2 regions of the Roseibium sp. SCP15 genome follow, and region 1 is predicted to be linked to the other one. Evidence: riboswitches for the same ligand, from Rfam matches in the RefSeq annotation. Region 1 holds a riboswitch; the other holds the start of a gene.

The links. A riboswitch is a leader RNA that binds a small molecule or an ion and turns the genes downstream of it on or off. The one in region 1 is predicted to bind cobalamin.
Region 2: another riboswitch for cobalamin. It lies ahead of ABLO27_RS14550 (DUF1636 domain-containing protein); the one in region 1 lies ahead of cobU (bifunctional adenosylcobinamide kinase/adenosylcobinamide-phosphate guanylyltransferase).

The regions. Positions count from the first base shown of each region.
Region 1 is NZ_JBDZYI010000001.1:1,024,803-1,028,207, forward strand. It holds gene ABLO27_RS04630 (FAD-dependent oxidoreductase) at 1-980, shown strand, start outside; cobalamin riboswitch at 1,032-1,244, shown strand; gene cobU (bifunctional adenosylcobinamide kinase/adenosylcobinamide-phosphate guanylyltransferase) at 1,278-1,829, shown strand; gene cobW (cobalamin biosynthesis protein CobW) at 1,826-2,938, shown strand; gene cobN (cobaltochelatase subunit CobN) at 3,022-3,405, shown strand, end outside.
Region 2 is NZ_JBDZYI010000003.1:162,299-165,703, reverse strand. It holds gene ABLO27_RS14560 (S9 family peptidase) at 1-46, opposite strand, end outside; gene ABLO27_RS14555 (nuclear transport factor 2 family protein) at 527-952, opposite strand; cobalamin riboswitch at 1,144-1,356, shown strand; gene ABLO27_RS14550 (DUF1636 domain-containing protein) at 1,729-2,133, shown strand; gene ABLO27_RS14545 (ABC transporter ATP-binding protein) at 2,130-2,903, shown strand; gene ABLO27_RS14540 (ABC transporter substrate-binding protein) at 2,919-3,405, shown strand, end outside.

The DNA.
Region 1 (3,405 bases):
CTGAGAAGTACCTCGGCGTGCAGACGGATAATCTTGATCGCTCAATCCGACAAACGAGTATTTGTGCGGCGATCAACGCGCGAACTTCGGCGACAGACAGAATTGCCGAGGCACTTCCGGTGGCCGGAAAGTACCGGAATGACGGGAAGCTGCACTATACCGGTTCAATCGACATTCTGAATGCAAGTGCAGACGCTCAAGGAAAAGTATCCATAAGTCATGAGAGGGTGGATCGCATCGTTCATGATGGTCCCAACGTCAAGTGGCTGGAAACGGCATCCGGACGCATCGAAGCGTCGAGTTACGTTATTGCAGGCGGCGCAATTGCAACGCCACAATTGCTGTTCCGGTCCGGCATTCGCTCAAGAGCGTTGGGTCGGTATCTCTCCTACCATCCGTTGGCCGTGTGTCAGGTCGTTGTTAGGCCCGAGTTCTGCCGTACCGACGGTCAGACCGATGTCGATCCGCGCATTCAGATGCGCCCGAGCGTGCAATCGCCCTGGTACACTCTGGTTCTCCATGATGTCTCGCCCTTTACCCCAACCGGCGAGGATGCCGAAATTGAACCAGGCAGATTGGTTGAAATCCAGTCGATTTGTCCTGTCGACAATGAAGAGCACAAACGAGCGATCTTCCACGAAGACGGGCGCATAACTTTCGAAGTCCCACTGTCGGAAGCCGATCTTGCAAGAATGGAGGCGGCGGAAAGAGAAGCGGGTGAGCTTACGGACCTGATCGGGAGAACCCGGGAGAGCTGTGCATTCACCTGGATGCCTTTCGGCTTCGCACATATGACAGGCACGACCCGCATGTCGAAGGAAGATGACGGCACGGGCGTCAGCGATTACCGGGGACGCGTGTGGGGTTATGACAACCTTTACCTTGCCACCAACGGATTGATACCAACGAGGATGTCAGTCAATCCGACACTTACCGGTGTTTGCCTGGCAATCCACGTTGCGGATCAGATCGAGACTTAGTTTTCCCGCAAACGAGCTTTATCTGCCTTCTTGTTTCATTGCTTCAATCCGGTTAGGAAGGGATTTGACGGTTCTGGAGACAGCTTTGCTGAATCCGGATGAAACGGGAATCCGGTAGGGGCATCGAGGTCCTGATCCGGAGCTGCCCCCGCAACTGTGAGCGGTGAGCGTCTGCACATCATCCACTGGTCTCGTCCGGCCGGGAAGGAGTGCAGAACGCGATGAGCCGTGAGCCAGGAGACCGGCCGTCACTGGAGCAACCTCAAGCGCTGTCGGGTGGACGGTCGGGAGAAAAATGTGACGGATAAAAACAGCCCGCGAGCAACGCTCGTTTTTGGCGGAGCCCGCTCCGGAAAGAGTCGTTTCGCAGAAACTCTTGCGGTTCGTTCGGGCCTCGAAAAAGTGTATGTTGCGACCGGAGCCGCGTTCGATGCGGAAATGGCTGAGCGCATCACCGCTCACAAGCGCCAACGGGGCACTGGCTGGTCAACTGTCGAAGAGCAGATAGATCTCACCGGAACGATAGAGCGCGAATGTTCCCCTCAGCGGGTCGTTCTTGTGGATTGCCTGACGCTTTGGCTCTCGAATCTGACCTTTGCGGAGAAAGACGTCGGCGAAGAAACCAGGCGGCTTTGCTCGGCAATCCGGAACTTGCGGGGACCTTGCATTTTCGTGTCAAACGAGGTCGGGATGGGCATCGTGCCGGACAACCGACTTTCCAGGTCGTTTCGCGATGCGCAGGGCCGGATTAATCAGGATATCGCAGAAGTTTGCAGTCAGGTGGTGTTTGTCGCCGCCGGACAGCCGCTGCTTTTGAAACCCAATACTCAACCGGAAATCAGATTATGACCACTCCTACTTTGCAGCCGGGCCAGAAAATTCCGGCAACGATCGTCACCGGGTTTCTGGGGGCAGGCAAGACAACTCTCATTCGCAACCTTCTCCAGAATGCAAACGGCAAGAAGATCGCCCTGATCGTCAACGAATTTGGCGACATGGGATTTGACGGGTCTCTTGTGAACGGCTGCGCCGATCCTGATTGCGCGGCTGAAGAAGTGGTCGAACTCACCAATGGCTGTATCTGCTGCACGGTTGCCGACGATTTTCTGCCCACCATGGAAATGCTGCTCGCGCGCGAAACACCGCCTGAGCATATTGTCATCGAAACGTCCGGCCTTGCCTTGCCGCAGCCGCTGGTTCGAGCCTTTTCCTGGCCGAGTGTAAAGCCGAAGGTTACGGTGGATGGCGTTGTGACCGTTCTGGATGCGGCTGCACTCGCCGAAGGCCGGATTGCGCTGGATGAAGATGCTCTCGAGGCGCAACGAGCTGCCGATGAGGCACTGGATCATGAAAGTCCTGTAGAAGAGCTGTTTCACGATCAGCTCCGCTGTGCGGATCTGGTTGTTTTGAACAAGGCCGATCTCGTGTCTTCAGACGCCTTGAGCACCGTGCAGAAGAAGATTTCGGAAGACGTCAGGTCAGCAGTGCATATCGTGTCATCGGAAAAGGGAACGCTGCCGATAGAAGTGCTTCTTGGGCGCGGGTCCGCTGCTGAAGACGACATGTCTTCGCGTCACGAACACCACCATCACCATCACGATGACGACCATGACCATGACCACGAAGATGGACATCATCATGATCACCATCACCACGACCATCACCACCACGACGACTTTGAAAGCCATGTCCTTGAGATCCCTGCTTTTGAGAGCATGAAAGCGGTAGAGGCAAAGGTTCTCGAAGCAATGTCTCTCAAAGGTGTCCTGCGCATCAAAGGTGCGGTGAGTATTGAAGGAAAGGCTGCCCCAGCAATGGTACAGGCGGTCGGTCCGCGTGTGGAAACATGGTTTGCAGTTGGCGCGGAAAGTGCCGGAAAACTGGTGGTCATCGGCCTTAAGGGGATGGATCTGACGACCGTGCGCTCCGCTCTCGGCTGTGTGAAGGCCGCCGCCTGATACATACACAATCAATTCAGGTCAAGTTTGCTTTCCGGGATTTGTTCGCCCGGAAAGCCTGTAGAATCAAAGCGATACGCTAAATGCACATTCTTGCCAGCCAAACACGCCGGATCGATGATGGTGGTGATGCGGTAGATCTGGGGCAGTCACCTGCCGACATCCTGTTTCTGTCTGCTGCAGACACGGAACTTGGTAGTTTTGCGGCAGCGCATGCGGGCCTGGACCCGGGCAGGAGAAGCTTGCGGTTGGCGAACCTTATGGCGCTGGCACATCCTTATTCTGTCGACCTCTATGCCGAACAAACCGTGAGCGGTTCCAAACTTGTCATCCTTCGTATTCTGGGGGGAGTGGAATATTGGCGGTACGGTCTGGAACGCTTTGAAGAGGAAGTTCGTGCTTCCGGAATAGATCTGATCGTGATCCCTGGAGACGACAAATGGGATGACGGGCTGACCGGACGGTCT
Region 2 (3,405 bases), on a different contig from region 1:
TCTCGGGGCGCGCTTCGGCGCGCGGGGGAAAAGCATCCTGTTTCATGATTTCCGAGGTAAGAATTTTGACTGCTGAAGGCAAGGGCAGATCGCACGGATATCAGCTGAAAGAACAATAAACCTAACTGAGATCATTGTTGGTTTTACGAAGCCTAAATCGGTCGAATGCGAACCGTATTGATGAAAATGCTGCCACGTAGAGAAATTGCGACGTGAAAAGGCTCCTCGGAACGTCGAATTGTCGACTTACATCTATCGGCACAAGTTGAGAAAATACCAGAAGCAAGAAACTCAGCATCGGGATGACCCAGACCCATCGTTCCGGCAGAATAATCAGCAGCGCGATTATTGGAATAAAGTACAAATATAGGGGCATGGAGTTAAGGTGCGATAAAGCGTATCCAGCGCGGCGTCGGTTGGTGGAGCGGTTAAGTTTCTGCTTGAAATACTTGCAAGATTCGCGGCTAAAGACAACGAACGAGTTCGTCTCAAATGCTTAGGTGAGCGGGCTCGAGATTGCCGGGCCTCAGCTGCGGGATGCGAAATCCGCGTCACTCGGATCTCCCAGAGTCACGCTGTTCAGATAGCCTTTCTTGATCCGTTTGCCGTCAAAGCGGAAAAATGCAATCGCGCGGGTTTCGAGACGTTGACCTGATACCAGCGACTTGCCACGCGTGTTGTGCATGCTGAACAGCCTGTCGCCCTCTTCGGACATTTCAACAAAATCCTGTTCCTCGACCTCCGCATCCTGGCGCATGCGGCCTATACGTCGCTGAAAGATGTCGCGTGACAGATGTCTGCCGTCGATCTCCGCTGAAAAATCGGGCGTGAAGTAAGTCTCCATGATGTATTGGGCCGTGTGGGTGTCCGAAAAGACCCAATCGGCCATGAAGTCCTGGAACACCGTCTGGAGCGGCGCGTTGAAGCCATTTCTGTTCTGTTGACCTGGCATGTGTCCCATGCTCCCCGTTTGATGAGGGAGCTCCCGTTTTATCCTGTTTCCCGGATGGTGCTTCCGGTGAGCGTGGCGATCAAGTTAAAACGTGTTTGGTCAGGAATTTCCGAATTTTCTTCTTCATTCCAGCGGATGTCGCAGCTCGGTAGGCGGGTGTCGGTTTGCCGATTGACACATTCGGTTATTTGCTCCAATCAAAAAGACATGGTTTTCGAATCCAAGTTCTGGATCGGAATTAAAAGGGAACACGGTGAGGCGTAGCCAACAGGCACCAAATCCGTGACTGCCCCCGCAACTGTGAACGGTGAGCGGACCTGAAAGCGCCACTGGGGAGACCCCGGGAAGGATCAGGCGAGCTGTGACCCGTAAGTCAGGAGACCTGCCATTTCATCTTCAACTTCAACCCGGGCGGGGTGTTCCGGAGGAGCGAGTGATATGGCTAACCAGCATCAGCTGACAAAGTTCGACATTCGGTTCTTCAGCATTCCGCGCAATCGCGGAGGGCGATATGAACCGGAAAATACACAAAAGACTACTTCATACTCCCGTCTTTCTTGACAAGGCCAGCAGCGTCAGCGAGCGGGCTGCTCGTGCTATGTGCCCGAACGGACACGACACTGTGGTTGCAAACAAGATGCTTGGTAATGTAATAACATTACAAGAGTCGAAATTGCACGGAGTTACCCCTTTGGCTGGCGAGAGCGTGGAGAGAGAAGACTGTCCAAAACAGCGCCCAAAGGTCCTCAGCCTCTTTCCGAGAGATGGGGGCAGCGATGAGTGTTGATCCCCACAGAATATTCGTGTGCACGTCCTGCCGTTACAGCGGAAGCAATTGCCGACCGGGTTTTGAACTCATCAGCAAGCTTCAGGACGCTTTGAAACTCGCCGTACCAGTCGTCGGAGAGGAGTTTGAAGTGTCGGGCATTGCCTGCATGGCCGGATGCTCGCGTCCCTGCACGGTTGCATTCCGTGCCAGCGAAAAGGCGACTTACCTGTTTGGCGACATCGATCCGGATGAAGACATCGATGATCTTGTTGCCTTTGCTCATCAGTATCGGCAACTGGAGGATGGCTGGTGTTCGTCCGGTCAACGGTCGGGCAAGTTGAAGCGGTCGGCCTTGGCGCGCATTCCGGCGGCGATGATTGTTACCGAAGCAAGTGAGGCTGCTGTTTCATGAATGGTGCGTCGCTCTCGGTCAGAAAAGCGAGTTGGCAGGCGGGGCAGGGCGAGACGATCCTGCATCCCGTCAGCTTTGAGCTTGAGGCCGGGAAGGTTCTCGGAATTGCCGGTGCCAATGGCGCCGGCAAATCAACGCTTCTTCGGCTGCTCTACCGGTTTCACAAACCGAGCGAAGGCGGCATTTTTTTGGACGGGCACGACATCTGGCGGATGTCCTCACGAGAAACAGCAAGAAAGGTTGCGGCTGTCCTGCAGGAGCAACCAACGGATTTTGCCCTGTCAGTGCGCGAAATCGTGGCCTTGGGGCGTCGCCCTCACGGATCAGGATTTGCCGGAAGCGGCAAGAGGGATGCGGAAATCGTCGAAAGCGCTATCGAGCGAATGGGGCTTTCTGAGTTTTCGCAACGCTCCTTTGGCACGTTGTCAGGTGGTGAACGGCAACGGGCGATGGTGGCCCGTGCACTGGCACAGGAGCCTCAAGTGCTCATCCTGGATGAGCCGACCAATCATCTGGACATCAGGCATCAGCTGGAAATCGTTTCCCTGATCGGCAGTCTCAACATCACTATCGTCGCAAGCCTGCACGACCTTAATCTTGCAAGCGAGGTGTGTGACCGCGTTCTGCTGTTGCACAAGGGTTTCACAGTAGGTTTCGGAAATCCAGAAACGGTTCTGACACCGGAGAACATCACCGAAGCCTATTCGGTTCAGGCACGGTTGGTGCAACTTGCTCATGGAGAGCGTGCGCACCTGACCTTTCATCTTTAGACATTGGAGAATTTCATGAAGAGTGTGGCTCTCAGTCTGACGGCGATCCTGTTTGCAGGTACGGCTCTTGCAGAAACAAAGGTACAAAGCTGCGACCGGGAAGTTATTTTCGATGCTCCGCCAAAAGCGGCTATTTCCAACGACGTCAACCTCACCGAGATGATGCTCGTTCTCGGACTGCGCGACCACATGGTCGGCTACACCGGCATCTCAGGTTGGAAAACACTGGATGAGGAAATGCGCGAGGGCGTTGCCGAGCTGCCGGAACTTTCAGAGAAATATCCCACAAAGGAAGTCCTGATCGGCGCGGATGCCGACTTCTATTTTGCCGGTTGGAACTACGGCATGAAGGTGGGCGGTGAAGTGACCCCGGAAACACTCGCCCCATTTGGCATCAATGTCTACGAACTGACCGAATCCTGCATCCATATCGGCGACAAGCCGAAGGTGTCGATGGACGACATGTATAACGACCTGATCAATCTTGGAAAGATTTTCGGGA